One region of the Mesorhizobium sp. M8A.F.Ca.ET.165.01.1.1 genome, then DNA from elsewhere that is predicted to be linked to it. Evidence: riboswitches for the same ligand, from Rfam matches in the RefSeq annotation. Region 1 holds a riboswitch; each other region holds the start of a gene.
The links. Region 1 has a riboswitch for thiamine pyrophosphate ahead of thiC (phosphomethylpyrimidine synthase ThiC). Riboswitches for the same ligand answer to the same signal wherever they lie in the genome.

Region 1 (7,501 bases):
TTTTCAGGCCCGACCTGAGGGACGACGATAATCAGGCCGGCGTGAACCGGTTCTTTGGCATAGAGCTTCCTGAAGTCCTTAGCATTGTTGGTGACGAAGGTGAAATCCTCATCGATAATGAGCGGCATGAGGTCCCAGTCGGTTTCGCCGCTTAGCCCAAGCCAGTTGACGTGGTTTGCTTCATGTCCGCGTTCTTGGGCTACCGCAACCAGAGACGTGTGCAGGCACTCATCGATCAGAAACCTCACGAGGTCACACGCGTCTCGACCTGGCCGACGGACCTGGGTCGCCCTTCAAAACCACGCGCTTCGACGACTTTATTTTCACGCCCTGCTCGACCAGCTTCTTAGGCCGCCCACGAACCGGGTGCGCGGCGACCCACATTCTGGCGAGCTCAATCACGCGCGGCGTTAGCTTCGGATATCCCTCCAGAACCTCCGCTTCATCTGCGCCCTGCGCTAGCATCGTCGTGATCATACGAACAGGGATGCGGGTTCCTTTGAAGACAGGCTCTCCGCCCATCACCCCTTTAACGCGGCCGATGGCGGCCTCCGCTTCATCAAGATCCACGATGCGCGCTTTGAGCTGTTTACGTGCCTCGGCGACGTCGACGATCAGCAGGTCGTCGGCCCTTACGGTCTTGGCCCTTGGGGCAGCTTTGATTTCCTCGAACAGGCGGTAGCGACGATCAGCGGGCAATGTCGCACCCACGCCATACCAAAGCTTGAGCCGCAGCAAATCCTCGCCGGTCAATGCCCGTCGGACGACCCCACCGATGCGCCGAGCAGTGCTTGGCACAGTATCGACAATGCGTTTGTCGATCGCATTGTGCACGGCCTTGATTCCTATCCCGCTGACGGCGGCTGCCTCTGCGGGGGTGTAGATGCGAGCAAGTGTGCCCATTATTCTTCTCCTTATAAAGAATAATATAGGCCGTTTGACCCCCTCCGTAAAGGCACGCGTCTTTGGAATCACGGCGGTTAGCAAAGGCGGTGGTGAGCCGAGAGGCCTCACAAACCCTTGGGGCTCGAGATGGCAGACTCGGCGCAGTATAATTGCGCTAACTATCGAATTTGCAGTTGGCGACAAACGACACACGAGTTCGTCGCGGACTTTTAACTCTGCGAAGGCGCGTCTTCGAGCGCTTTGAAACCCTACACCCATCTGCAGGCCATCTGTATCAAGCTTTGGACCAAAACCGTTTCCATCGCTCACGAGCGTTCTCTCTGGGGGTCTCAAGTGGGGCTTGCCCATGGCCACGAATTTTTGGGCGACAGCGGTGCAGAGGCCGCATACCGCTGCCTGCTTGACGTCGCTGACCGTGTCCATGTCCGAAATTTGCCTACAAATTTCGGACGCCCTTGGGCGCGCTAGATTCGCTATGGAAAGCTGGAAGCACTCGCAAGCCCGGTGGCCACAGCGTCTGCAGCGCCAAGCTATTCCTCCGTATCCAAACCCGCATCCTCATGGCCACTAGCCAACTCTGGCATAATTTCACCAGCAAGCAGCTCATCTCTGCTCAGCAGCCCGGCATCCTCGAGCGCCTCGCAGTCCGGGAGATCGCGAAGCGTGTCGAGGCCGAACTCGAGCAGGACGCTTTTGTCGTCACATAGGTGTAGGGAGCGCCGGGCGTCGGACTGCGCGGGTTCGACGCGATCAGGCCGGTGCCGCAGATGGCCGATCAGGTCGCGACTGATTACTTCCCGAAAACCGACGACAATTCGGCGCGGGTAATCGGCTGGAAGTGCCGATGCACATCAGCATCAGCACGTCCGACCACGTCAGGTCCACGGCACGCCCGCTGCTTCCGCAGGCGCGGATGGCATCGGCATAGGCCGGCCGTGTCAGGTGCTTCCAGCCGCCGGCGACAGCGACGAGGTCATAGGGCCGTCCGCGCAGCTCTCGGATGTCGTCGATGAGAAGGTCACGGGCGAGCTCGCGGGAGAGACTGCACCGCAAGCGCGTCCCGCGCGCGCGAACTGCTCGATCAACTGATCTCAGACGACGACGAATCTCGTCCAGATTCCAAAAGCGGTGGCCGCAGCGGCGCTTTGCGGGCTCGCGTTACCACAGATCGCAGAACTGTGATCTCGCCTTGTGCCCGAGACCGCAATCTGGGCTCGCGACGAAGCATATCGCTTGCGATCATCAAAGGACGCGTCGACGCCGTCGGTTGCCTTTTCCACCGCCGCCTCACACATCGTGTTGGGGCTGAAGAGCTACCTGCAAATCCTCGCAACGGGCGCGGCCGCATCCTTGATTTTACAAATTGACACGTCTTGGTTTTTAGAAAATGCCACGTGCGATGATGGCGCCAAAAAAAAATGTCACGCGAGATGATCATGCCTGAGGTAAATGGTCCGCCAAAGTTGGGAAAGGTATACCGGTTGAATGGTGGATAGGTACGCCGGATAAAAAGGGCTTCGGGTTCCGGAAGACGAACTAATCGACGGATAGGCGCTGCTCGTGAGGGAAACTGCATGCGCATTACGGTTATGACCATCCAGGGATGTCGGATATGATCTTGAATAGTGACATTGCAGGCCAAAGAGCGGCCGAGAAGCTAGCAGAGGGCCTGAAATCGCAGGGCAAGCAGCAATACGAAGAAAGGTCGAGGGAACGCGAACGAGATGTGTCTCGTTAGGTCGCACGTTGCACCAGGGGTGCGTCGGAAGGCACTCCGCCGTGTCCTGAAGAGGTAGCCTGCACTTGAGAATAGCCACGGTGGTACCTTATTTTCGGCTGTGAAGCACACGAGACCCGCGACGTGAGACCCAGTTGCTCAATACCCAGTTGCTGGGTGAGCGTGCATGACTGCCAACGGAAGGTCTTGCACGCACCCTCGCGATCTTGAGCAATGGTCGCCATGACTTTCTTCTTGCAGGCTTTTGAGTGGCCCAGCCTGCAATCACCAGACCCCACCGACTCTAAAGAGCGTGGCAGACGGGATAGTCGAGGTTGCCCGGCACAATTACGCTCAAGGCTTGCGCCGCCCAGAGGACACGCTGAAAAGGCAGCATGGGCGCGCAAGCACGCCATTCACGAGAGGTTCGACATGAAGACTATGCAAGAAAAAGACATTCCGGCATTCGTGCAAGCAGTTGTGGAGGCCGGCTGCAACATTTGCGCGATTGGCAACTTGGGATATGTCTTTGGCGATGCTGATTTGACGCCGGCGCAACGGAGGTCCGTCGAGCCACAGCTGCGCAGGATTGCTGAGATCTACGGCGAACGCGATCATCTCATGGACGAGATAGCTGTATATCTGCGGTCGATCGGACGCCATGTCGAGGTTGAGCCGAAGACAGGTGTTTCCTGATGGCCGCGATCGATCGCGTTCCGTAGTCGCCATTTCTATTGGGTAACGAGCAGCCGTCTTCCAACCTCTGAAACAAAAAAGAGGTGACCCCCAAAGGCCGCTCTCGAGACCGCAAGTCTGAGCCGCTAACGCATTGCGATAACCAGGCTGTCCGAACTGGGCGTCGATGCCTTCCTCGACCAGGTCGCGGTAGGCGGCGATCTCATCTACCGCATGCATAGCCAAGCCAGAGAAGTTTTCGGCAGCGGAATTCTCGGTCGCTTCCCCTTTTATGACTAGAGGGTGCGGCCGATCCGGCCGCGACGATCTCGCAGGGATTGCCATATACGGCAACACGAACACCGGCGGATCAATACTCGGATAATGGCGGCCGGCTATGTAGCGATCGATCGCGCACCAACATATCAATGCAATAGCTTAGTTGCTTTCAAAGGCGGGTCTCTACGAACTGCAAGCAAGCTAAACGATTGCGTCAACTCTTCCTCGCAGAGCGAAAACTCCGCGCCCACGCGATTTCTCTGCTGGAACAGCGGCACATCCTCAGCGCCAGGACACGGCCGCCGCCGTCGGGTTTTACGAAGCCGGTGATTGCATAAGTTGCCCGCAAGATATCATTGGTATCGGGAACGCCGCCGATGCCGCATCCTGAATAGAGCGGCCGCTTGCACCTGCCAGCCCGACGACCAGATCATATCTGCAACTCCATCTACCTGGACGTGGTGCAAATCACCTCGCTGAAGCCGCAAATCGTCGCCTTCGACCAGGATAACCACATCCGTGACCGCCTGAGCTACTCGGTCGATCTCGACGCACATGGCCGATACAGTTTTTCCATCCTTCACGAAGCGAATGAGACTTTGGCCATTCCAGCCCTGGTCTACGGGGCGTGACTTGTCCCCGATGCATGCGCGAGCTCTCCGCTCGGCCGGCCGCCGGACGTCGCCACCGGCCGAAGGCGCCCGAAGGCGCCCGAAGGCGCTTGACAAAGCAGCACCGGCCCATTCAACTTGAGGCATTCACCAGGGGAGTCCCGGTAAGGGGCTGAGATACTGCTGGCTTTCGCGGCGCAGTGACCCGTTGAACCTGATCCAGTTCATACTGGCGTAGGGACGGTGCAAGCGCTTTGCGGGAGTTTACGCCCGAGGTCCTGCTGCAGCAGGTCTACAGAAGCGTCTTTTCATCCTTCCGGCACAGAACTGGGTCTCCAATGCATGAGCAAAGGAGCCTCACGATGAATGCCCTCACCCCCGCCGTGTCGACGGGACCACTGCCCGCCTCGCGGAAAATCCACAAGCCCGGCGTCCTCTACCCGCAGATCAGGGTGCCGATGCGCGAGATTTCCGTCCATCCGACGGCCGGCGAACCGCCCGTCACCGTCTACGATCCGTCCGGCCCCTACACCGATCCATCAGTCCAAACCAGCATCGAAAAAGGCCTTGCCCGGCTTCGCCACGAATGGGTCACGGCGCGTTGCGATGTCGAAGCCTATGACGGGCGCCACGTCCGGCCGGAAGACAATGGATTCGCCACCGGCGAGCGCCTGACACCGGAATTTCCGATACGCAATCGGCCGCTCAAGGCCAAGCAGGGCAAGGCGGTGACCCAACTTGCCTATGCGCGCGCCGGCATCATCACGCCAGAAATGGAGTTCGTAGCCATCCGCGAGAATCTCGGCCGCGAGGTGATGCGCGGCAAGCTGCAACGCGACGGCGAAGCCTTCGGCGCGGCGATCCCAGATTTCGTCACACCCGAATTCGTGCGCGACGAGGTGGCGCGCGGACGCGCAATCATTCCCGCCAACATCAATCATCCCGAGAGCGAACCGATGATCATCGGGCGAAATTTCCTGGTGAAGATCAACGCCAACATCGGTAACTCGGCTGTCACATCGTCGATGGCCGAAGAGGTCGAAAAGATGGTGTGGGCGATCCGCTGGGGCGCCGATACGGTGATGGACCTGTCGACCGGCCGCAACATCCACAACATCCGCGACTGGATCGTGCGCAATGCACCGGTGCCGATCGGCACGGTGCCGCTCTATCAGGCGCTCGAAAAGGTCGGCGGCATCGCCGAGGACCTCAACTGGGAGGTCTATCGCGACACGCTGATCGAGCAGGCCGAGCAAGGCGTCGACTATTTCACCATCCACGCCGGCGTGCGGCTGCACTACATACCGCTGACCGTCGACCGGGTCACGGGCATCGTCTCGCGCGGCGGCTCGATCATGGCCAAATGGTGCCTGCACCATCACCGGGAGAGCTTCCTCTACGAGCATTTCGAGGAGATCTGCGACATCGCCAGAGCCTATGACGTTTCCTTCTCGCTCGGCGACGGCCTTCGTCCCGGTTCAATCGCCGATGCGAACGACGCGGCGCAATTCGCCGAACTGGAAACACTTGGAGAACTCACCAAGATTGCCTGGGCAAAGGACTGCCAGGTGATGATCGAAGGCCCGGGCCATGTCCCCATGCACAAGATCAGGCAGAACATGGACAAGCAGCTCGCAGTGTGCGGTGAGGCGCCGTTCTACACGTTGGGGCCGCTGACGACCGACATCGCGCCGGGCTATGACCACATCACCTCAGGGATAGGTGCCGCCATGATAGGCTGGTTCGGCACCGCAATGCTTTGCTACGTCACGCCGAAAGAGCATCTCGGCCTTCCCGACCGCAACGACGTCAAGATTGGGGTGATCACTTACAAGATAGCCGCCCATGCAGCCGATCTGGCGAAGGGCCATCCGGCAGCGAAAACCAGGGATGATGCCCTTTCGCGCGCGCGCTTCGAGTTCCGCTGGGAGGACCAGTTCAACCTGTCGCTCGACCCCGAAACCGCACGGTCCTTCCACGACCAGACCTTGCCCAAGGAGGCGCACAAGCTGGCACATTTCTGTTCGATGTGCGGGCCGAAATTCTGCTCCATGCGTATCTCCCACGACATCCGCGCCGAAGCCCAGAAGGAAGGCATGGCGGCGATGGCGGCGAAATACCGCGAGGGCGGCGATCTCTACATGCCGGCTGACGAGACCGGCGTAGCGCTCATGCCAGAGGCGCCGGAGCCATCATGAGGGTGTTGGTCAAAGGGGCCGGCGTCGCCGGCCTCACCGCCGCCTTCGAACTCGCCGCCCGCGGCGCGACGGTCACAGTCGCTGAGATCCGGCAGACCCTTGGCGGCAATGCCTCGTGGTTCGCCGGCGGCATGCTGGCGCCATGGTGCGAGCGTGAAAGCGCCGAGCAGCCGGTGCTGGATCTCGGACGCGTCGCCGCCGACTGGTGGGATGCGGCACTGCCGGATCAGGTGACACGGGCCGGAACACTGGTCGTGGCCATGCCGCGAGATGCCGGTGAGCTTGACCGGTTCGCCAGTCGCACGTGGGGGCATCGGCGTGTCGACGGAGATGAAATCGCGTTCCTGGAGCCCGACCTTGCCGGCCGCTTTCGCCGCGGGCTGCTGTTCCCCGACGAAGCCCATCTCGACCCGCGCCGGGCGATGGCGGCACTCCATGACAGGTTGTCGGCCATGGGTGTCGAATTCCAGTTCGATGTCGATATCAGGCGGATTTCCGGTTTCGATCGTTGGATCGACTGCACGGGAATGGCAGCAGCCGATGACAGGCTGCGCGGCGTTCGCGGCGAAATGCTGATCCTGCGCGCGCCTGATATCTCGCTGTCTCGCCCGGTCAGGCTGCTGCATCCGCGCTTTCCACTCTATGCGGTGCCGCGCGCCGACCACCGTTTCATGATCGGCGCGACAATGGTTGAAAGCCAGTCCGCCGGTCCGGTGACGGCACGTTCGATGATGGAGCAGCTGAGTGCCGCCTATGCCCTCCACCCGGCCTTTGGCGAGGCCGAGATCGTCGAAACCGGTGTCGGCGTTCGTCCGGCCTTTGCCGACAATCTGCCGCGGGTCGAAACGAACGGCGGGATCATCGCGATCAACGGGCTTTATCGACACGGTTTTCTCCTCGCCCCCGCCATGGCGCGCCAGGCCGCCGACCTGGTTTTCAGCCAGGACAGAACCAAGGAGCTTGCTCATGAAACTGACCGTCAACGGCGAAGCGCGTGAGGTTGCCACCGCCACCACGCTAGCCGAATTGCTTGCCGCGCTCGACTATGAGGGCGACTGGCTCGCCACCGCCGTCAACAGCGACCTGGTGCACAAAGCCAGCCGGACGGCGTTCTG
Region 2 (7,501 bases), on a different contig from region 1:
CTACTTGAGGTACCCATTGCTGAAATATCCCGCAAAATCCGGACGTTGCGCGACAACCTTGCCATCGGCATCGTGCAGGATACCGGCGGCGAGGAGATAGGAGCCGATCGCTTCCATCTTGGCGGGATCCATGATGCCGATGGTGCCGTCTTGCCCGCGCAGATAGTGCCCGTCGATCAGTGCCTTCAGCGAAGCCTGGATCAACGCCGGATTGGTGAGGGCATCCTTGTTGGCGGCTATCAGCAGCGTGGCGGCTTGCTCTGGGTGATCCACCGCGAACTGATAGCCGCGCCGCGTTGCCTGGATGAAGGACGACGCCTGTTGGGGGTTTGCCTGGAGAAACGCTTCGCTCGAAGAGATGAGCGTCGTGTGCTCGTCGGGAACGCCATAGTCGGCATAGACGAAGCTGCGTTGCTTGACGCCCTTGAGCTCGGCTTCGACGCCCTCCCAGGTCGACACTTCGAGCGTGAAGTCGACCGAACCGTTGGCCAGCGCCTCGTAGGCGGAAGTGCCGAGCGTCACCGTCTCGAAATTGCCCTTTCCGCCATCATGCCGGATGATGGTCGAGATCAGTGCGTTCTCCCAGGCGCTGCCGAAACCGCCATAGGTCAGGCCGTCCAGATCCTTCGGACTTTTGATCTCGCTGCGCGCCGCGTTGAACACCAGCCGACCGGTTTCGGACTGCACGACGGCATAGACGGCCTTCAAGTCGGCGCCGGCGGTCTTCTGGGTGAACAGGCTGATGGTGCCGTTGATGCCGAAATCGGCGACGCGGTTGGCGACAAGCGTGCCGGCGCCGGTGTCGCTGTAAGGCACAATATCAACCTCCAGACCGGCCTCGCGATAAAACCCCTTTTCGCGCGCGACGAACAGCCCGATGTGGTTGGTGTTGACCGTCCAGTCCAGCGCGACAGTGACTTTTTGCGTTGCCGCGAAGGAGCGGCTCGATCCGGTGATCAGCGGTACGCTACCGGCAAGGGTGAGCAGCAGAGCCTGCCTGCGCGTCAAGTCAATCATGGTCATGTCCTTTGGTTGGCTGGAGGTTGAGCAGAATGTCGAGGATCTCGGCCTCGAGTTCTCCGGCCCGCCGTGTGGCGGCGCTGGTCGGATCGCGCGGGCGCGGCAGTGGCACCTTGATCTCGCGCACGACACGGGCCGGCCGCGTGGACAGCACATAGATGCGGTCGGAGAGGAACACGGCTTCGCGCACGTCATGGGTGATCAGCAACGCCGTCCATCGATGGTGCCGCCACATCTGTTCGAGCCAGCGCTGCATGGCCGCGCGCGTCAGTGCATCGAGCGCGCCGAACGGCTCGTCGAGCAGCAACATGTCGCGTTCCTGCACGACAGTACGCAGCAGCGCCGCGCGCTGCCGCATGCCGCCTGAAAGCTGCGCCGGAAAATGCCGCTCGAAGCCGGCAAGCCCAAACTCGGCAAACAGCGGCGCGACACGCGTCCGCGCCGCCTTGCGGCCGAGGCCCTGCACCTCGAGCCCGAGCGTCGTGTTATCGAGGATGCGCCGCCACGGCATCAGCGCGTCCCGCTGCGGCATGAAGGCGAAATGCCTGCCATGATCGTCGAGCGGCGCGCCGTCGAAAAACATCTCACCCTCGCCATGCTCGGCGCCGGTCAGAAGCTGGAACAGCGTCGACTTGCCGGCACCCGAAGGCCCAAGGATCGAGACGAATTCGCCGGCATCCACGCGCAGCGAAATGTCGGCGAGCACTTCGAGCCCGCCAAAGGCCTTGCGCATATGCCGCAATTCGAGCCGGCTCATGCTTGCGGGCCTTTTCGGGCGGCTTGCCTGCCAGCGGCTCTTTCCCAAGGCATGGCAAGTCGTTGCAGCACCACCGTCAGCCCGAACAGGACGAGGGTAAGGGCGGCGCTGACGCCGACGGCGGCGAGCACCAGGTCGGGACGGAAATTGTTTTTGGCGTTGAGCATGTAGATGCCCAGCCCTTTGGCCGCGCCCGCATATTCGGCGAAGATGGCGCCGACGACGGCATAGGTGATGGAGATCCTGAGGCCAGCGAAGAAATAAGGCAGCGCCGAAGGCAACCGTGCCAGGATGAAGACCCGCCAGCGCCCTGCTCCCATGGCGCGCAGCATCTGCCCGATCTCGACCTCGGTAGCCTCGTAGCCCTGCACCAGGGCCACCAGCATCGGGAAGAAGGTGACCAGTGCCACCAGCATGATCTTGGGCGTCAGCCCGAAACCGAACCACAGCACCACCAATGGCGCGATGGCGACCAGCGGCAAGGTCTGGCTGACTATGAAGACAGGAAACAGCGCGCGCCGCAAAGGCTGGAAGAAGTCGACCAGCATCGACAGCGCGAAGGCGGCGCTGAGCGAACAGGCAAAACCGATCAGCGTGGCGCGGATGGTGGGAATGGCGTTGTCGAGCAGCGCGTCACGATTGAGCATCGCCTGTTCGAAGACGCGCGAGGGTGCCGGCAGAACCGTCGGCTTGATGCCGGAATGGTTTGCGTAGAGTTCCCACGCCACGAGCACCAGGCCGATCGATATCACGGCCGGCGCCGCCTGGGCGAGGAAGCCCGCGAGTTGACGCGGGTTGAACGACGATGAAGCCACGAGAGGATGACCTTGACGGCGCGCGTCGGCGCGAACGGTTCAGACGGCAGTGGGACTGTTGGCCGAAACCGTGACGTCGAGGGTTACGTGGCCGGCGCCTGGTCCGAAGCGGCAGAAGGCTTCGTCGAGCGCCGAGAAGATCGCGCCGGCATCGCCGCGCAGCTTGGTGCAGAAATTCTTGGAGCGATCGTAGACGCCGGACTGCTTCAGGAAATCGATGCAGCCATAGATCTCGTCCATGTGGTCGTCCGTGCCCATCACATAGAGCGAGAACTGCGCCGCCGCTGGCTGCCCAGTGGCGGGCGCGCCGCGCACGGCGGAAATGGCGGCTTGCTTGCGCGGGCCGAGTGGCCCGGCAGGTCCGCCAAACGTGTCGGAGCGGCAGATCGGATCGTCCGGCTCACCTGGGCAACCACGCGAAATGGTCGCCGACAGCACGCAATGCTTACCGCTGCCAGACGCAGCCACGAAAAGGTCGCGCAGCGCCGGGAATAGCACCTCGGGGGGCCCGACCAGCAAGGTCGAGATGTCGTCGGTCTCGATCCTGAGCTTGTCGCGATACGAATCGAGCGCGCCAAGCGCGCCCAGGATGACGCCGACAAAATCGTCGGCCATGAGATATAGGGAAACCTGTGCGCCTGAAAACATCGCCCGCCTCGCTCCGCTGGTATTACCCAGATCAGCTTCTAGGGTCTGTGGGCTTGCCGCCCCCGTCTCAGCCCCGACCGTACGGAGCACCCCTGTGGATGGCGGCGTTAAAGCACCATTCGATCGGTTGGGGAAGCTGTTTTTTCAGCAAGCTGCGCCAAAGCATTGCGCCAGCGCAGGCACAACCGGGTGCCGGCGCCCGGGAATTTGGCTCGATCCGGGTGCAACCAACAGCCCGACCATCACGCCGGGCGGAATGAATTCCAACGCGGACCAGAATTGCCCGACCAGCGCGCAGACGGATGCCAATGGCAGGGCGACCGCGCCGACCGTGGCCGACAAGAACTGCGGTAAGTAGTTTTCGCAGCAGGGAAAGCGCGGACGCAAGTTCCGCGCTTTCCATGCTCGTTGGTCTCACTATACGCCACGACCGGCTGGCGGTACCTCTGGCACCGATTCGCTGGCCACTTTGCCAAACACTCTTATTTCGGGGCACGGTTTTCCGGCTTTTGGCCGTGCGAATGCGGTGTGCATTTTCATCAGCCGTTTGAGCAGGCGGCCATAGGTGAGGTATCGAACCCGGCCATTGGCAAGATCGAACTCCACCCTCCCCCATCGCCTGACCGGACCTTTTCCAGTTGGCGGACCCAGTCGCGCGATCTGAAAGGCCAACCGAACCTCGCGGCCGGCAACGTCCAGATAGATACCGGGATTGCCGCCCAGGACGTGCCACAATCGGGCAACGTGCTCGATCGACATGTCGGATGAAATCGCCATGTGGTTCCGCTCAAGTCGCGCCCAGACGAAATCACCGGTTGGCTGCCGCGTCCCGGACACCAAATCCTCGCAATAGGCTGGCGCCACCTCGCGCACCAACGCGCGCATCGCGGTCGCCACGCTGTCGGCCACATCCCGCCGCGTTGCCCAGTGTGCTTCGCAGAACGGCACGTGTCCGAGGATGTCGCCGTCATCGAAATTGGCGGACATCTTGTGCAATGTCACGCCGCCATGGACGGCATGCTGGCCGTCCGCGGCCAGGCGATGGAGAGGATGCGGACCCCGGTAGTTGGGCAGCAGCGCCGGATGAAAATTAAGGCCGCCCTTGGGAAAGAGGCTGAGCAGTTGTTGCGGGATCAGGGTCGGGAAAGCGTAGCAGATCAGTACATCCGCGGCGATCTCAGGCAATTGCCGGCCAAGCTCATCCCAGTCGTAAGGCCGGCCGAATTCGATCAACTTTACCGGCGTGTTGCCGAGATAGCGCCTGAGCAGAAGCTGGCGCCTCAGCCGGCGTCGAAAATTGCCAATGCTGAAGCCTCTGGATGGGCGCTGAAAGCCAGGCACGATGATCGCGCCAATACGATTTCCCGCCTCGACCCACCCGGAAAGCAGGGGCCCGGTGTAAGCAGAAACATCCAGGATGAAAACTGCATTGAGCTGCCGGGCGCCGGCCACAGGCTCGGAAGAAATCATCTTTTCAGATCCGGCGGGGCAAGACATCGCCCGGCAATCCGAGCACCGTAACGAACCGGTCCAGTCACTACCAAAAGACCGGCCGAGCCGTCAGCCTGGTTTGGGAGAAAGCGGTCCTGCCGCGGCGACACTTGGGAGCCTTTCCCGCTTCACCAACACACGCTTCTCGTAGAGCTTCCTCATGCTCCCCCTGAAACCAATCAACCCGCGTAGTTGGTCAGCAACGCCGCGCACTGTCAACCGCCGGGCGGTGGTTAACAGCCGCTATTGATATGGCCTCGCGGCAATCGGCGGGCGCTTAAACCCACTGCCGCAAAGACTGATCCGCGAGCCTTATGAAACGGCCTTTTCACGAACCGGCAGTTTCCAACCCGGCCTGACGAAATGGCAGGTGTAGCCGTTCGGATACTTCTCCAGATAATCCTGGTGCTCGGGCTCGGCCTCCCAGAACGCTCCCGCCGGAGCGAGCTCGGTGACAACCTTGCCGGGCCACAGGCCAGAGGCATCGACATCGGCGATGGTGTCCTCCGCCACACGCTTCTGCTCCTCACTGGTGTAGTAGATTGCCGAGCGATAGCTCATGCCGACATCGTTGCCCTGGCGGTTGCGCGTCGTCGGATCGTGGATCTGGAAGAAGAATTCCAGAAGCTGGCGGAAGCTGATTTTCGCCGGATCGAAGCTGATCTCGATGGCTTCGGCATGGGTGCCATGATTGCGATAAGTGGCATTCGGCACGTCGCCGCCGCTGTAGCCGACACGCGTGGCGAGGACGCCCGGCATGCGCCGGATCAGATCCTGCATGCCCCAGAAACAGCCGCCGGCAAGCACTGCACGTTCGCTCGAAGTCGCCATGTAACGTCTCCTCAAAAGGCAATTCCGGGAAAACTGTAGCGGCGTTCCCCGGGGAATTGCGCGACAACAAATTTGGATAGTCCCATAAATGGGCATTGTCGCCTGCTTCGTCCAGTCGGACGAGCGGGCCATTCGGCTATACCGGTGAAAGGCGCCCCCTAAGGAACGGGGAAACCTTAGATGCGCGGATGCCGAGTCCGGCTGCTGGCGGCGACCGGCAGATATCGGATACCAGGCGGAATGGCCGCAAAACTGATCGCCACAGGCGGCGCCTCGCGCGACCAGTTGAAAAGAACGGTCTTGACCGGAACGTTGTCCAACCATGCCCGCAGCTGCGACGGCACGTGAGGACCCGACCAAACCATCAGCATGCCATGGTCGCGCAACCGCTGCCTCGTGATCCAGGGTGCGAACCGCATATCGAGATCGGTGAAGATCGACGGCTTGTCATAGGCGTTGAGGCCCGCCAGCATGGCAAGATTGGTATCGCCGCCGACAATGTCGAGCCGGCCGGGCACCGCGGCGTGCCACACCGCCTCGGCCTCGTCCGAGATCGGCCGCGCCGGCCAGCAGACGGCGTCCATCCGCCCGCGCACATTGCAATCCGTCCAGCGGATGGCCGCATAGGCCCCCGACATGGCCACGATGCAGATGAAGGCGCAGATCGCCAACCTTCGCATCTCGGGGGCACCGAGCCGGTGACCGAGAAAGGCGAGCGCGACGACGCCGACGAGATTGTACATCGGCGCGCCCCAGGCCTCGCCGGTGCCGGTGAACAAAGAGGCGACCATGATCAGCGTCGCCGGCCCAAGTCCCATCCAGGTGAGATAGACCAGCTTACCGCGCTCGACGGGGTCCTGCGGAGCCGACGTACGCCGCAGCAGCCCTGATATCGCCAGCACCAGGAGGAAGCCGGAAAACCCGGCCAGCTGGACACCGATATAGTAGAGGCGCGCACGGTGCTCGGTTACCCAGGCATCGCGGCCGGCGAAATAGGTCAACGGCAGGAAATCGATGCGGTAGAGTGCGATGGCCAACGGCGCGGCGACCGCGAGACAAACGGCCAGGCCAAGCCACGGCCAGGGCGTCGCCAGCCGACTGCGCGCGCGCGCGTCGGACAGCAGCCAGAGAGCGCCGAAGGCAAGCAGCAGGCCGGTGGAAAACTTGGCATAAAGCCCGACGCCCGACACCAGTCCGAGCGCCAGCCACCAGCCTGGCCCGCCACCGCGGCCGGCGCGCCACAGCAGCCAGCAGATCGCGGCCCAGAACGGCATTTGCGCATAGTCGTGATTGAATTGCGGCGTCGGCCAGCCGAAGAAATAGACCGATGGCATCAAAAGCACGGCGGCCAGCGCGCGGCGTTGTCCGAGCATGTCGCGGGCCAGCAGATAGACCAGGACGAACGTGGCCGAGATCGTCAGTTGGGCCAGCAGATATTGCGGCCAGCGGAACGATCCGGTCAGGAGATGGCTGGCCTCGAGCAGCCAGCCGGGGAGCTGCGGGTGCTTGTAGGTCAAAAGCACCCATTCGCGGCCCCACATGAAGCCTTCCACGACATCGCCGGGCGGTGCGGGATCGATGAGTGTTGGCACCACGGTCCAGCACAGCGTCTGCACCAGACACAAAAGTGCCAGCAAACCCCAGGGGTGCCGAAGCAGGGCGGACCAGAACGACGACGAGTCCAGCGCCACGGCAGGCAGCCCTGCCGGCACCCAACGATCGATGGAGTCGTCAATTCCCGCCATGCGCGGCTTAAACCACATTGCCCGGTTTGCCGAACAGCCCCAACGTCAAAGCTTACAAAAAAGTATACTTGCAGGTCATTGCTAGACCAAGATTGAGCGGGAACTTCGGCGTCCCGTTGCCCTTACCGGGCAGAACAGCCCGCACACCTGATCCCACTAGAAAATCCCGGATATTCGATGCGTCACCCGCATGC
Region 3 (7,501 bases), on a different contig from region 1:
GGAAATATCCGCGCATCGAGCGCAGCGCCGTCATGTTGACCGGTCCCAAGGCGGAACCGATCGGTGCGCACCACGGCATCAGGACCTTGCAGCCCGTTTCCAGCAGCCGCTCGGCGACAACGAGATCGTCGGTGGTATAGGGGAATACCGCAAAGCCGTCCTCGCACAGGATGCGGGCGGCTTCAACCAGACCGAACACATCCGGCTGTAGCGTGTCGTGATTGCCGATCACTTCGAGCTTGATCCAGTTGGTGCCGAAGACCTCGCGCGCCATTTTCGCGGTGGTGACGGCTTCCTTGACGGAGAGGCAGCCGGCGGTATTGGGCAGGATTCTGGCGCCCAGCGAGCGGATCAACGACCAGAATTGTTCGCCGGCTCTACCGCCCGCCATCTCACGCCGCAACGAGACGGTCACCACCGACGTGCCCGACGCCTTGACTGCATCGGCAAGGATGGCCGGCGAAGGATATTGAGCGGTGCCGAGAAGCAGGCGCGACGAAAGCTCGGTTCCATAAAGCTCCAACATGCTAGCCGCCCTGCATGGGCGAGAGGATTTCGATCCGGTCGCCGTCGCTCAACTGGAACTCCGTGCGGTTGGCTTTGTGCACGAGGTCGCCGTTGACGGCGGTGGCGAGCCAATCGCCCTCATAGTCGAGCGCGGCAAGCAACTCGGCCAGCGTGGTGGCGGCAATCTCACGCGCCTCGCCGTTGACCATCAGTTTCATGAGCATGCTCCTTGGTTCTGTCTTGACTGAAAACCAGGCCGGCAGCCTGGCGCGCCATGGCGGGGGCGAGGAGAAAACCGTGACGATAAAGACCGTTGATCGCGATGATCTCACCGTCTGTTTCGACGCGTGGCAAATTGTCGGGAAATGCCGGACGGACACCCACACCGGTTTCAACGATCTCGGCCTCACCAAAGGCCGGATGGAGGGCATGGGCGGCGCCCAGCAGCTCCATCATGGAACGCGCCGTCACCGGTCCGGCGCTCTGGCTTTCAATCATCGTCGCTCCGATCATGAAACGGTGATCGGTGCGCGGCACGGCATAAAGCGGAAAGCGTGGATGAAGCAAACGGACCGGCCGCGACAGCGAGACATCAGGCGTGCGAAGGATCAGCATTTCGCCGCGAACACCGCGCAGCCTGTCATCGGCCGCTGCCATTCCCATGCAGTCTATCTGACGGGCGAAACCCGAAACAGGCCGGGCGTCGCAGCCGAAGTGGAATTTGACACCCATGGTCGCAAGGTTGTCATGAAGTGCCGCCATCGCCTGGCGTGGGTCGAGGTGAGCCTCGTTGGGGAAGAGCAATCCACGCCGGAAGCGGCCGGCGAGGTCGGGTTCCAGGAGCGCAATTTCGTTTTCATCGACGCGCCTATGCCCTGACGTGCGACTGGCGAACCGGTCAAGCTCACCGGCATCACGCGGCGCGGCCACGACCAATGTCCCGGCCCGTGTCACCTGACCCGACAGCACCGCATCCCACCAGTCGGCAGCGTCGCGTCCGAGATCCAGCACCGGCTGCTCCGCGCTTTCGCGCTCGCACCATGGCGCCAGCATGCCGCCGGCGAACCACGACGCGTTGCCGCCAAGGCCATGCCGCATCTCGGCGACTGTGACCGTCGCGCCGCGGGCGGCGAGTTCGAAAGCGACGGTGAGGCCGGCAACGCCGGCCCCTTTGACGAGCACCCTCATGATGGTTTGGGAGCCTCCGGCACGACCGGTACGCCAGTCTCGTCCGCCGGCATGTAGAGATCGCCGCCCTCCCGGTATTTTGCCGCCATTGCCGCCATGCCTTCCTTCTGAGCCTCGGCACGGATGTCGTGGGAAATGCGCATGGAGCAGAATTTCGGCCCGCACATCGAGCAGAAATGCGCCAGCTTGTGCGCCTCCTTGGGCAAGGTCTGGTCGTGGAAGGACCGCGCGGTTTCGGGGTCGAGCGACAGGTTGAACTGGTCTTCCCAGCGGAACTCGAAGCGCGCGCGGGAAAGGGCATCATCCCTGACTTTCGCTGCCGGATGGCCCTTCGCCAGATCGGCTGCATGGGCGGCGATTTTGTAGGTGATCACGCCAATCTTGACGTCGTTGCGATCGGGAAGGCCGAGATGCTCCTTGGGCGTGACATAGCAGAGCATGGCGGTGCCGAACCAGCCGATCATGGCAGCACCAATGCCTGAGGTGATATGGTCATAGCCCGGCGCAATGTCGGTCGTCAGTGGTCCAAGCGTATAGAAGGGCGCCTCGCCGCAGACAGCGAGCTGCTTGTCCATATTCTCCTTGATCTTGTGCATCGGCACATGGCCGGGACCTTCGATCATCACCTGGCAATCCTTGGCCCAGGCGATCTGCGTCAATTCGCCGAGCGTTTCCAGCTCGGCGAATTGCGCCGCATCATTGGCATCGGCGATCGAGCCCGGACGAAGGCCGTCGCCGAGCGAGAAGGATACGTCATAGGCGCGGCAGATGTCGCAGATCTCCTCGAAATGCTCATAGAGGAAGCTTTCCCGGTGATGGTGCAGGCACCATTTGGCCATGATCGAGCCACCGCGCGAGACGATGCCCGTGACCCGGTCGACGGTCAGCGGGATGTAATGCAGCCGCACACCGGCATGGATGGTGAAATAGTCGACGCCTTGTTCGGCCTGCTCGATCAGCGTGTCGCGGTACACCTCCCAGGTCAGGTCCTCGGCGATGCCGCCGACCTTCTCGAGCGCCTGGTAAAGCGGCACCGTGCCGATCGGCACCGGTGAATTGCGCAGGATCCAGTCGCGAATGTTGTGGATGTTGCGGCCGGTCGACAGGTCCATCACCGTATCGGCGCCCCAGCGGATCGCCCAGACCATTTTTTCGACCTCTTCGGCCATCGAGGAAGTGACAGCGGAATTGCCGATATTGGCGTTGATCTTGACGAGGAAATTGCGCCCGATGATCATCGGTTCGCTCTCTGGGTGGTTGATGTTGGCTGGAATGATCGCCCGCCCGTGCGCCACCTCGTCGCGTACGAATTCCGGCGTGACGAAATCGGGAATAGCCGCGCCGAAGCTTTCACCGTCGCGTTGCAGCTTGCCGCGGGCGATTTCCCGGCCGAGGTTTTCGCGGATGGCGACGAACTCCATCTCGGGCGTGATGATGCCGGCGCGCGCATAGGCAAGCTGTGTCACCGCCTTGCCGGCCCTGGCCCTTAGCGGCCGGTTGCGAATGGGAAATTCCGGCGTCAGGCGCTCACCCGTGACGAAGCCATTGTCTTCCGGCCGCACATGGCGGCCGTCATAGGCTTCGACATCGCCCCGCGCCGTGATCCATTCGTGGCGAGGCCGGGCGAGGCCCTTTTCGATGCTGGTTTCGACAGTCTGGTCGGTATAGGGGCCGGACGGATCGTAGACGGTGATGGGCGGCTCGCCCGCTGTCGGATGGACGGAGATTTCGCGCATCGGCACTTTGATGTGCGGATGGAGGACGCCGGGCTTGTGGATTTTCCGTGAGGCAGGCAGCGGTCCCGTTGAGACGGCTGGGGTTAGGGCATTCATCTTGAGGCTCCTTTGCTCATGCATTGGAGACCCAGTTCTGTGCCGGAAGGATGAAAAGACGCTTTGGTCGACCTGCTTGAAAACAGGTCTTCGGGCGTAAACTCCCGCAAAGCGCTTGCACCGTCCCTACGCCAGTATGAACTGGATCAGGTTCAACGGGTCACTGCGCCGCGATAGCCAGCAGTATCTCAGCCCCTTGCCGGGACTCCCCTGGTGAATGTTTTCGAATTGACCGAGCCGACACTGCTTTGTCAAGCGCATTTCCACCTGCGGCGGTGATCGGCGACTAATGAAACCCCGCGCAAAGCACGGGCAAATCTCGAGAGGAAGTCACGCGCCGGAGACCAGCGCAGGAATGGCCAAAGGCTCATTCGCCTCGTCAAGGATCGAGAAACTGTAACGCCCATGTGCGTCAAGATCGACGGAGTAGCTCAGGCGATCGAGTATGTGATTGTCCTGGTCGAAGGTGATGATCCGCGGCTTCAACGAGGTGATATTCGCTTCGTCCAGGTATATGGAGTTGCAAACAATGATCTGGTCGTCTGGCTGGCAGGTGCGGGCAGCCGCACCATTGAGGATGCAGCATCGTGAGCCGCGCTCGCCGAAAATGACATAGGTCGAAATCCGCGCACCGGAATTCTTGTTCCAAATCTCCACAAATTCCATCGGCAGGATCCCGGCTGCTTCGCAGTGGTCAGGGTCCAGCGTTATCGATCCATGGTAGTTGAGGTTCGCTTCGGTGACGTAGATGCCGTGCAGCTTGCCAGCGACTAGTTTTCGCAATGGTCCTGTTTCCTATCATCATGGATGAATCGTCCCGCCATCCTCTGGGTGGCCGGGTTACCCCGCTAGATTCCGACGACGACGGCGCCGCCGCTGAGACCAGCGCCCGCCGCCGCCTGTTGGGATCGAAATTCCGGCGGTGAACGGTTTGCGCTTGAAACAGCAGGTCGTTGAAAGGCGCGTCATGCAGCGCCCGAGCAGCTTCCACGGTCCACATCCGGTGGCCGTCGAAGGATTGAGCTTCACGCATGGTTTTTCCGAAATCGCTGCGTGCATTTCCATCCTGTTCCCCTTGCATTGGGCGACCTAGGCACCTTTGAACTTGGCGGGCTGGGTCGAAAAAGCGTCCGGTCGACCGCCGATTGTCAGGCCCGACGGACAAATTTCGCGGAGTCGAGCCCGATATCGAGGATTGGCGCGCTGTGGGTCAACCAGCCGATGGAGATCAGGTCGACACCGGTCGCGGAGACGGCTGGAGCCGTCGCCGGCGTTATCCTGCCCGACGCCTCGGTAATCGCCTGGCCGGCAACCATCGCCACTGCTTGGCGCAATTCGTCGACAGACATGTTGTCGAGCAGGACGGCGTCTGGGGCGAGGGCCATAGCCTCTTCTAACTGGGCTAGCGTATCGACCTCGACTTCGATCTTGACTAGGTGGCCGACGCTGCATCGCGCGCGCTCGATTGCCATGCGAATTCCGCCAGCGATGGCGATGTGGTTGTCCTTAATCAGGATGGCGTCGTCGAGACCGAAACGATGATTGGAGCCGCCACCGGCGCGCACGGCATATTTTTCGACCGCTCGCAATCCAGGCGTCGTCTTGCGCGTGCAGACGATTCTTGCGCCGTGGCCGCGGACCGCCGCGACGATCAATGCCGTCGCGGTGGCGATACCGCTCAGATGGCACAGAAAATTGAGCGCCGTCCGTTCCGCGGTGAGTATGGCCCGGGCCGGACCGCTGACCGATGCGATGGTCTCACCTTGCGCGATGTTGCTGCCGTCCGCTCGCTCCACTGTCATCTCGACATCCTGGTCGATCAACCTGAAAGCGAGCATCGCCAGGTCGAGACCGGCTATAGTTCCGGCCTCGCGCGCAGTCAGCACCGTTGTCGCATGATGGTCCTTCGGTACGATGGCATCAGTGGTCAAATCACCGGCCTTGCCAAGGTCCTCGAGCAGAGCTGCCCGCACCAGAGGCTCGAGCATGATCGTTGGAAGGGGGGATAGGTTCATCAAGCGACGCTTTCGAGCATTGGAGAGTTGCCGAGTTCCCGCGCCGCAAACATGGCCGCGTCGAGCCTGATTTCGGAGCGGCGGGCGACGGCCGCTTGATGGGGAAAGTCGTTCCGGTAGTGAGCGCCACGGCTTTCGCGGCGCAGCAAGGCGGCAACCGCGATCATCAGCCCTACGGCGGCGGGATCGGACGCTGTGTCGTGCCGATGCAACAGCAGCAACAAGGCGCGCGCAGCCTCTTTCAAACCTTCGCCATCCCGCGTGACGCCAAGGGCATGTGACAGGAGAGGGCGCACAGGCCTCGGATCCGGCGCGGGCAGGTTAGCTGCCATCGCTGGCTTCCCACCGCCGTCCGGTGCACCAGCGACGCTTTCGGCAACCCAGCGCGCGCAAACGACGGCCTCGGTCAGCGAGTTGCTGGCGAGCCGGTTGGCGCCGTGCAGCCCGGTCGACGCGACTTCGCCGCATGCCCAAAGTCCAGGAACCGATGTTCGCCCGGCCAGATCCACGGCGACACCACCCATGTGGTAATGCTGGGCCGGCCGGATGGGAATGAGGTCTCGCGCCGGATCGATGCCGGCCTTGCCGCAGGCTGATGCGATTGTCAGAAATTGCTGCGCGAACATCGTGCCTGGCTTCTCGCGGACGTCGAGGAAGACGCGATGGCCGTCGGCAAGATGTCGCCAGACGGCGCGCGCGACGATGTCGCGCGGTGCGAGTTCCGCCCCGAGCAGGCCATCGAGGAAGCGCCGCCCTGTTTCGTCGACGATTGTTGCACCTTCTCCGCGAACCGCCTCGCTGATGAGCGGCATCGGACGGCCGGGCCCGTCAAGCGCGGTCGGGTGGAACTGAATGAACTCCAGATCGGCAAGGACGGCACCCGCGCGCGCCGCAAGCGCCAGACCCTGTCCGCAGCTGCCCAGTGGGTTGGTTGAGTCGCGGAACAGGCCGCCGATTCCGCCCGTGGCGAGAACGGCCCGTCCCGTGGCAAAGAACACCGGACCTGTCGGACCGCTCGCCACAACACCGGCGATTCTGCCGTCCTCGACGGCCAGCCGGCGTGCTTCGACTCCTTCCACGACAAGAACCGAAGGCGTGGAGCGCACGGCCGCGATCAGGGCGCGCATCACCTCCCTTCCGCTGCCGTCACCTCCGGCATGAACGATGCGCCGCCTGCTATGCGCGGCTTCCAGCCCGAGACGCAGAACTCCTGCAGATGTGCGATCGAAGCGAGCCCCAAGGCGCGTCAGATCCTCGATCGCCGCGGGCGCGGCGTACACGATGCGCCTTGCTGTATCTGCATCGCAAAGGCCGTCCCCTGCGGCGAGCGTGTCGGCAAGATGGAGCGCCGGTTCATCATCGCCGCCCAGGCTGGCGGCCAGCCCGCCCTGCGCCCACGCACTCGACGCCTCCGCGCCAAGCGGCGATCTCGACAGGAGCAGCACCGGCTCAGGCGCCATGTGCAGCGCGGTCATCAGCCCGGCTATGCCGCCGCCGATGATGACCGGCCGGCGGGCGAGATCGCGAACGTCCATGCTCATACCGCCAGCATCCGCTCGACGGCCAGCCGCGCACGCCCTGCAATCTCCGATTCGATGGTTACGACATGGCGGTTCTGTTCGAGCGCAGTACGGATGTTGGCGAGCGTTATCCGCTTCATGTGCGGGCAGAGGTTGCAAGGCCGGATGAACTCGACTTCGGGATGCTCCACCGCAACGTTGTCGCTCATCGAACATTCGGTCATCAGCACGACCCGCGCTGGCTTTTGTCTTCCGACATAGTCGGACATGGCGGCCGTCGAGCCGGAGAAGTCCGCTTTCGCGACCACTTCGGGCGGGCACTCCGGATGCGCGAGCACGGTCACGCCCGGATGACTTTCGCGCAACTCCCTGATGTCGGCCGGCGTGAAGCGCTCATGCACCTCGCAATGCCCTTTCCAGGCGATGATCTTCACCGCGG
Region 4 (7,501 bases), on a different contig from region 1:
AGGCGCTTCAAGCTCTCAACGCCCGCGAACTCCGCATCATCGAGGAACGCCGGCTGACCGACGAGGGCGCCACGCTCGAGGCACTCGGCGAGACGCTCGGCATTTCCAAGGAACGCGTCCGCCAGATCGAGGCCCGCGCGATGGAAAAGCTCAAGGTCGCGCTGGTGAAGCAGAATCCCGAATTCATGGCGACCGCCGCCTGATTCGCGCAATGGGCGCTACTTGTCGGTGACGATCTTGACCTTGTCGCCGGCCGAAACCGCGGCCCCCGGCGACAACGCGTTGAGCACGCGGAACAGGTCGAGCTTGCGGTCGACGCCCACCATCTGCGCGGCAAGCGAGCCCATGGTCTGTCCCGGCTGTACCGTAAGCACACGGATATGCAGTGGCTTCAGGGCCGCCTTTTCGGCGGGACTGAGAATGCGGAAGGAGCCGCTGACCGAGCGCGCCACCGTTTCCAGCGAGGTGCTGGCCGAGGGCGCCGCGGTCAGCAATCGGTAAACCTGGCCGCCGGCGCGGATCACCGCGATATCGAACTGCCAGCCTTCGGCGCCGGCATGCGCGGTCGCCGCCTCATTGCCGTTGATGGTTTCCTGCTTGACAGTGCTGTCGTCGAGGCCAGCCACCCAGCCGCTTCTGATATAGTCGGTCAAGGCGCGGTTCTTGTCGATCGAAACGCCATCGAAGCGGATCGCTATGTCGCCAGGACCGGTCGCCGTCACCGCTGCCGCCGAATTGTCGATGATGAAACCGTCCGGCACCGTGAACGACACGCCGAGGCCCGGATGCAGGAAGGTCTCGCCGCGCACATAGCCTTCTTCCGGCGTGTCGCCGTAAAGCAGGCCGTCTATGCCGGCGAGGAAGGAATCGCGGTCGCGCGTGCCGAAGCCGGGCGCGCCGAACTGGCGGGCGTGGCGCTGTGCCAGATCGATGCGCTGCGGCGTGTTGGGGTGCGTCGCAAGGAAGTCGAGGCTGGCGTCCGTGGCGCCGCTGATCGAGCGGAAATCGGTGTAGGCCGACATCGACTGCAGGAATCGGCCGGCGGCATAGGGATCGTAGCCGGCTTCGCCGATCGACTTGATGCCGATGGCGTCCGCCTCCAGTTCCTGGTTGCGCGAGAACTGCGCCAGCCTGAGCTTGCCGCGGATCAGTGCTGCCTTGGCGGTCGGGCTGTCGCCGAGCACATCCGAGACGACCTTGGTCGCCAGGCCCTCCTCGGCCTCCAACTGCTGGCGCTGCAGGCCATGATTGGCGGTGACGTGTCCCATTTCATGCGCGATGACAGCGGCGAGCTCGGACGAATCATTGGCCAGCGCCAGGAGGCCGCGCGTTATGTAGAGATAGCCGCCCGGCAGCGCGAAGGCGTTGACGTTGGGCGAATTGAGGATGGTGATGCGATAGGTCTGCGTCGGGTTGGCCGATACCACGGTCAAATTGCCGACCACCTTGGCGACCATGCGCTCGAGCTTGGGATCGGAATATTCGCCACCATAGGTCGCCAGGATGCGCGGATGCTGCGCCTTGGCGAGTTCGGCAAGCTTGTTGTTGGCGGCGACATTGTCCACCGTGATCGGCTTGTCGGATGGCTGGAAGCCGGATTCCTGGACCTCCGGAGGCGTGAACATCTGGCAGCTCGCCAGCGCCACGGCAAAGCCAGCCAGCGCCAGGAAGCGCGCCAGCGGGTTCATTCGTAGCCTGTCAACGCCGATCGCCAGAATGGCTTCCTTTCAGGTCCTTGCGCATGATCATGCAATGCGCAAAACAAACTGCTACAGCATCTGCTGCCCGCCCCTCGGGGCGGGCAGCAGATGCTGTAGGCAAATCACGGCCAGTGCCGGACCGGTATCGAGCGGACCTAGCCACACTACTCCAGTCATGGCAAGCAAGCGCCACATCGCCTCGGGCCGGTTTGAGCGTAAATTATGTCCGCTTCCGGGCAATATCTCGTGATAAGGCATCCCCGGCACCCGCACCGATATAGCGCCGGAACGCCTCCGGACCAGCCCCGGAAAAGAAATCGTCCGCCGTGCCTGTGGCGGCGATGGCGCCATTGTCCAGAAACACCACCTTCTGGCCGATGCGGCGGGCATCCTGCGGCTGGTGCGTGACGAACAGCACCGTCATGCCACGCTCGGCATGAAGGCCAGCAACCAGGTCGAGCATGTCGTCGCGCAAGGCGGGCCCAAGCGAGGCGAAGGGTTCGTCGAGCAGCAGCACCGGGCGGTCACGCACCAGCACGCGAGCCAGGGCGACGCGCTGGCGCTCACCGCCCGAAAGTTCGCGCGGCAGCCGCTTCTCCTTGCCGGCAAGACCGGTGCGCGCAAGGGCGCCCGCGATATCGGCGTGGTCGGTATCGGTCAGCCGCAACGATGGCGAACGGCCGAGCCCGACATTCTGCTCGACGGAAAGATGCGCGAAAAGATTGTTCTCCTGAAACACCATCGACACCGGACGCACGGCCGGCGGCTCACCACTGACATCGCCCCCGCCGATCAGCACGCGGCCGGATCTCGGCATCTCGAATCCGGCCACCAGATTGAGCAGCGTCGACTTTCCCGAACCGCTTGGCCCCATGATGGCAGTGATTTGCGTCGCGGTGAACTCGACATCGAAAGCGAACAATGCCTCGCCATAACTGAACGAGACCTTGTCCAGCCGCACCGGAACCCCTTTGCCGTCAGCCGCACCGTCAGACATCGCGGGCCATCCCCTTTCCCAGCCGGTCCGCTGCCAGCACCAGTACCAGGCAGACAAGGCCCAGCAACAACGCCAGGCCGGCGGCGTCCTGGGTGCGGTAGCTGCCCATGCGCGCCAGGAGAAGGTAGGGCAAGGTCTGTACGGAATCACTGCCGAACAGGGCGATGACGCCGAGATCGCCAAGCGACAGCGCCATGGCGAAGGCGAAGGCGGTGGCGAGCGGCCGCCGCAGCGACGGCCAGTCGACCAGCTTCAGCCTTGCCCAGCCGGAAATGCCGAGCTGTGCGCAGAGCCGTTCGTGGCGCTCGCTTGCCGCATCATAGGCGGGGCGGATGGCGCGCAGCGCGAAAGGCATCGCCATGACAGCGTTGACGGTGACGACCATGAGCGGGGCGATGGCAAAGACGTCGCCGACGTGGCGCAACAGAAGGAACCAACCGGCGCCGACGACGATCGGCGGCACGACCAGCACAAAGCCGGCGCCGGTATCGGTGGCGTGTTCGAGCAGTGTCATTGGGCCGGAGCGGCGGTTCGATGCCAGCGCCCGCCGCGCCATTGTCAATGCCAACGAGAGCATCACCGAAAGCAGCGCCGAAAGGAAGCCGAGCACGGCGCTGGTGAGTGTCGCCTGCCGGACAGCGGTCTCGCCGGCCAGCCGGTCGAGATCGGCGCTCAATCCGGCGATCACGGTCGCCGCCATCGGTCCCGCGACGACCAGCAGCGTCAATCCGATGAGCAAGGCATTCAGTGTGGCTTCGGTGCCGTTGACGGAGAGATAGCGGCGCGGCGCGACCGGCAGGTTGGTGTCGCCGACGACATTGGCGCCGAGCCGCGTCAGCGCCAGCACCACGATGAAGGTCAAGGCGATCTGCAGCAATGTCAGCGCGACAGCCCTCGCGGGATCGAAATCGAAGCGCAAGGCCTGATAGATGCCGACTTCGAGCGTCGTCGCGGCCGGCCCGCCGCCAAGCGTCAGCACGATGGTGAAGGATGTGATGCAGAGCATGAAGACGAGCCCGGCGACGCCGGGCATGGCGGCGCGCAGTGTTGGCCATTCGATCAACCGGAACGCCGGCCGCGCCGCCATGCCGAGCTGGCTCGCCAGCCGCCACTGGTCGGAGGGGATGGTCTGCAGCGCCTCGAGGAACAGGCGGGTGGCCAGCGGCAGGTTGAAGAAGACATGGGCGACGAGAATGCCGGAGAGGCCGTAGATGCCCGGCCAGCCCTGGCCGCCAACCCAGTTGAACAGGCCGGCGAAATAGCCGGCACGGCCATAAAGCGCCAGAATGCCGAGCGCCGCGACGATCGCCGGCAGCGCCAACGGCACGGCGAAGAGCTGCAGAATGAAGGCGCGGCCGAAAAACCGTGGATGCCGCGACAGCGCCCGCGCCACGAACAGGGCCGGCCCGACGGAGAGCAGCGTTGACAGGGCCGCCTGCCAGAGTGTGAAGCGCACGACGCGCAACAGATAAGGGTCGAAGGCCGCCCAGGCGCCGGAGAGGTCGTGTGCGCCTTCGACAAGCAGCCCGGCAAACGCGCCGCCGATCAAGAGCGCGATCGCCGCCAGCGCTACGCTGCCGGCGGTAATGCGGGGATCAGACGCGGGTTGCACGAAAGGCCTTTAACGTGCGTCGCGTTCCTTCGCGCCCCCCTCTGTCCCGTCGGACATCTCCCCCACGAGGGGGGAGATTAGCAGCTCCGGCGCCCAGCTCATTCCTGCAATGTTGGCGATTGGCGAAATCGCCGATGACAGCCAATCTCCCCCCAAGCGGGGGAGATGTCCGGCAGGACAGAGGGGGGCGCCGTAGAGCATTCATCTTCGGATCATACAGCCAACTACTTGCTCATCACCGCCAGCCATTCATCCACCCAGGCCTTGCGGTTGGCCGCGACCTCGTCCGGGCTGAACAGCAGGGTCTTGGTCGGCTTGACCAGTTTGTCGAAGGCCGGGTTGAGCGGCTTGTCGGTCTTGCCGGCCGGGAACATCCAGTTGGTCTCGGGGATGGCGTCCTGGAATTTCGGTCCGGTCATGAAGGCCATGAATTTTTCCGCCAGCGGGTTCTTGGCTCCGGTCGTGGTGATGCCGGCGACCTCGATCTGCAGATACTCGCCCTCTTCGAAAGACGCCGCCTGGTAACGCTCGGTGTTCTCGGCGACCATATGGTAGGCCGGGGAGGTGGTGTAGGAAAGCACCATCGGCGCCTCGCCCTTGGTGAACAGGCCATAGGCCTCGCTCCAGCCCGGCGTCACGGTCAGCACCTTGGTCTTGAGCTTGGCCCAGGCCTCCGGCGCCTTGTCGCCATAGACCGACTTCACCCAGAGCAGCAGGCCGAGACCGGGCGTCGAGGTGCGCGGGTCCTGGATGACGATCTTGTCGTCGGCGCTGCCCTCGACCAGCTCCTTCAAGCTTTTCGGCGGCGACTTCAGCTTTTGCGTATCGTAGACAACGGCGAAATAGCCATAGTCGAAGGGAACAAAAGTATCGTCGCTCCAGCCGCCCGGCACGTTGACATCGCTCGCCGCGCCATGCGGCGCGAACAGGCCTGAGGCCTTGGCATCGGCGGTGAGATTGGTGTCGAGGCCGAGCACGATGTCGGCCTTGGTCGAAGCGCCTTCCAGCTTGACGCGGTTGAGCAGCGCCACGCCGTCGGCGACCGAGACGAATTCGACATCGCAGCCGCATTCGGCCTCGAATTCCTTCTTCACCACGGGGCCCGGACCCCAGTCGGCGGTGAAGCTCTCATAGGTGTAGACGGTGAGCTTGTCCTTGGCCAAAGCCGGCCCGGACAGGGCCACTGCCGTGGCTGCGATGAGAGAATATAAAAACGTGCGCATCGGCGCCTCCTTCGTTTGCGTTGAAAGGAATTGAGGCGTCGGACTGTCCGAAACGTCTAATCCCTCCGCCGGTACAAACCGGATCAGGTTCAGCGGGTTGGCGAGACTGCCTCTCAGCCGGTCCGCGAAATTCGCGTCCGGCACCCCGTTAGAGCGTTTCGACACATAGGCCCGGCGGGTGGGACACGCAAGTGGGAGTTTGCCGCCTTCCGTTTCCCGTGCCGGGCTGGTAAGGCGACGGGATATGAGCACATTCACCATCCTGCTTGGCGGCGATCTCCTCCGCACGCCCCGGCTCGACCGCCAGGTCGAAGGCTCGCGCGTGATCGCCGCCGACGCCGGCATCGGTCATGCGCGGATACTGGGCCTAGTGCCGGAATTGTGGGTCGGTGATTTCGATTCGGTTCCGGCCGATCTGCCCGCCCATCTCGCCGCCGTGCCCCGGCAAACCTTCCCGGCGGAAAAGGACAAGACCGACGGCGAACTGGCAATCGCGGCCGCACTGGAGCGTGGAGCGACCCGCCTTGTGCTGGCGGGCGCCTTCGGCGGCAAGCGCGCCGATCACGCCTTCCTGCATCTGGCGCTTGGCCTGCGGCTGGCCGAGGCCGGAACGGATGTGCTTTTGACCAGCGGCGCCCAGGAGGGTGTCCCCTTGCTCAACGGCAGGGCCAGCTTCGATTATGCCGACGGCACGCTATTTTCTATTCTCGGCTTTTCCGAACTCTCCGGCCTGACCGTCACCGGCGCCAAATGGCCGCTCGACAAGGTCGAGGTGGCTTTCGGATCGTCGCTGACCATTTCCAACGAGGTCAAGGGCCGCCTCGACATCGCGCTCGGCCACGGCCGCGCGCTGCTGCTCGCCCATCCCTATCCATTGCCCGAAAGCTGACATGGCCCCGCCCCTTCTCAATCTCGACGGGATAAGACTGACTTTTGGCGGCACGCCGCTGCTCGATGGCGCCGCCCTGACAGCGTCGGCCGGCGACAAGATCGCGCTGGTCGGCCGCAACGGGTCCGGCAAGTCGACGCTGCTCAAGATCGCCGCCGGCCTGATCGAACCGCAGGACGGCGAGGTGTTCCGCCAGCCTTCGGCGACTGTCCGCTATCTGCCGCAAATGCCCGACATGGACGGCTTTGCCAATGTGCGGGCCTATATCGAGGCCGGGCTCGGCCCGGCCGACGATCCCTACCGCGCCAGCTATCTGATGGAGCATCTCGGCCTGTCGGGCGAGGAGCGGCCGGCAGACCTGTCCGGCGGCGAGGCCAGGCGCGCCGCCCTTGCCCGCGTCATGGCGCCGGAGCCCGACATCCTGCTCCTTGATGAGCCGACTAATCATCTTGATCTGTCGGTGATCGAATGGCTGGAAGAGGAGCTCGTCCGGACTTCCTCGGCGCTCATCGTGATCTCGCACGACCGCCGGTTCCTCGAGCGTGTGTCGCGTGCCACCGTCTGGCTCGACCGTGGCCAGACCCGCCGGTTGGACAAGGGCTTTGGCCATTTCGAGGAATGGCGCGACCTCGTGCTGGAGGAGGAAGAGCGCGAGCAGCACAAGCTCGGCCGCCAGATCGTGCGCGAGGAGCACTGGCTGCGCTACGGCGTGACGGCACGGCGCAAGCGCAACATGCGACGTCTCGGCGAACTGCAGACCATGCGCCAGCGCTTTCGCGGCCATCGCGGCGCCGAGGGCACCGCGACAATGGTGGCCAGCGACGCGGCCGAATCCGGCAAGCTGGTGATCGAGGCGAAAAACATAGAGAAGAGCTTTGGCGACCTCACCGTCGTCAAGGGGTTCTCGACCCGCATCCAGCGCGGCGACCGCGTCGGCCTCGTCGGACCGAACGGCGCCGGCAAGACGACGCTTCTGAAGATGCTGACCGGCGAATTGGCGCCGGACGCTGGTTCGATACGGCTCGGCACGAATCTGGAGATCGCCACGCTCGACCAGAAGCGCGAGGCGGTCGACCCGCA

Region 2: it holds a riboswitch for thiamine pyrophosphate, as region 1 does, so the genes downstream of both, EN808_RS20255 (YkoF family thiamine/hydroxymethylpyrimidine-binding protein) here and thiC (phosphomethylpyrimidine synthase ThiC) in region 1, are expected to answer to the same signal.
Region 3: it holds a riboswitch for thiamine pyrophosphate, as region 1 does, so the genes downstream of both, thiC (phosphomethylpyrimidine synthase ThiC) here and thiC (phosphomethylpyrimidine synthase ThiC) in region 1, are expected to answer to the same signal.
Region 4: it holds a riboswitch for thiamine pyrophosphate, as region 1 does, so the genes downstream of both, thiB (thiamine ABC transporter substrate binding subunit) here and thiC (phosphomethylpyrimidine synthase ThiC) in region 1, are expected to answer to the same signal.

The regions. Positions count from the first base shown of each region.
Region 1 is NZ_SRTH01000006.1:276,233-283,733, reverse strand. It holds gene EN808_RS19265 (DUF5615 family PIN-like protein) at 1-248, opposite strand, end outside; gene EN808_RS19260 (DUF433 domain-containing protein) at 253-903, opposite strand; partial or broken gene EN808_RS37040 (SMC-Scp complex subunit ScpB) at 1,437-1,959, opposite strand; gene EN808_RS37800 (hypothetical protein) at 2,858-3,319, shown strand; gene EN808_RS19245 (hypothetical protein) at 3,982-4,209, shown strand; TPP riboswitch at 4,331-4,447, shown strand; gene thiC (phosphomethylpyrimidine synthase ThiC) at 4,551-6,386, shown strand; gene thiO (glycine oxidase ThiO) at 6,383-7,384, shown strand; gene thiS (sulfur carrier protein ThiS) at 7,353-7,501, shown strand, end outside.
Region 2 is NZ_SRTH01000007.1:155,561-163,061, forward strand. It holds gene EN808_RS20240 (ABC transporter substrate-binding protein) at 1-1,017, opposite strand; gene EN808_RS20245 (ABC transporter ATP-binding protein) at 1,010-1,777, opposite strand; gene EN808_RS20250 (ABC transporter permease) at 1,774-2,592, opposite strand; gene EN808_RS20255 (YkoF family thiamine/hydroxymethylpyrimidine-binding protein) at 2,632-3,240, opposite strand; TPP riboswitch at 3,231-3,344, opposite strand; gene EN808_RS20265 (formyltransferase family protein) at 3,658-4,473, opposite strand; gene msrA (peptide-methionine (S)-S-oxide reductase MsrA) at 5,044-5,562, opposite strand; gene EN808_RS20275 (glycosyltransferase family 39 protein) at 5,739-7,307, opposite strand; gene EN808_RS20280 (hypothetical protein) at 7,485-7,501, shown strand, end outside.
Region 3 is NZ_SRTH01000015.1:164,369-171,869, forward strand. It holds gene EN808_RS29035 (thiazole synthase) at 1-526, opposite strand, end outside; gene thiS (sulfur carrier protein ThiS) at 528-725, opposite strand; gene thiO (glycine oxidase ThiO) at 694-1,695, opposite strand; gene thiC (phosphomethylpyrimidine synthase ThiC) at 1,692-3,527, opposite strand; TPP riboswitch at 3,633-3,749, opposite strand; gene panD (aspartate 1-decarboxylase) at 3,858-4,310, opposite strand; partial or broken gene EN808_RS37230 (biotin synthase) at 4,426-4,527, opposite strand; gene nadC (carboxylating nicotinate-nucleotide diphosphorylase) at 4,676-5,542, opposite strand; gene EN808_RS29070 (L-aspartate oxidase) at 5,542-7,083, opposite strand; gene nadA (quinolinate synthase NadA) at 7,080-7,501, opposite strand, start outside.
Region 4 is NZ_SRTH01000012.1:65,311-72,811, reverse strand. It holds gene EN808_RS25940 (RNA polymerase factor sigma-32) at 1-203, shown strand, start outside; gene EN808_RS25935 (M48 family metalloprotease) at 219-1,688, opposite strand; gene thiQ (thiamine ABC transporter ATP-binding protein) at 1,921-2,697, opposite strand; gene thiP (thiamine/thiamine pyrophosphate ABC transporter permease) at 2,690-4,309, opposite strand; gene thiB (thiamine ABC transporter substrate binding subunit) at 4,534-5,532, opposite strand; TPP riboswitch at 5,576-5,690, opposite strand; gene EN808_RS25910 (thiamine diphosphokinase) at 5,777-6,421, shown strand; gene EN808_RS25905 (ABC-F family ATP-binding cassette domain-containing protein) at 6,423-7,501, shown strand, end outside.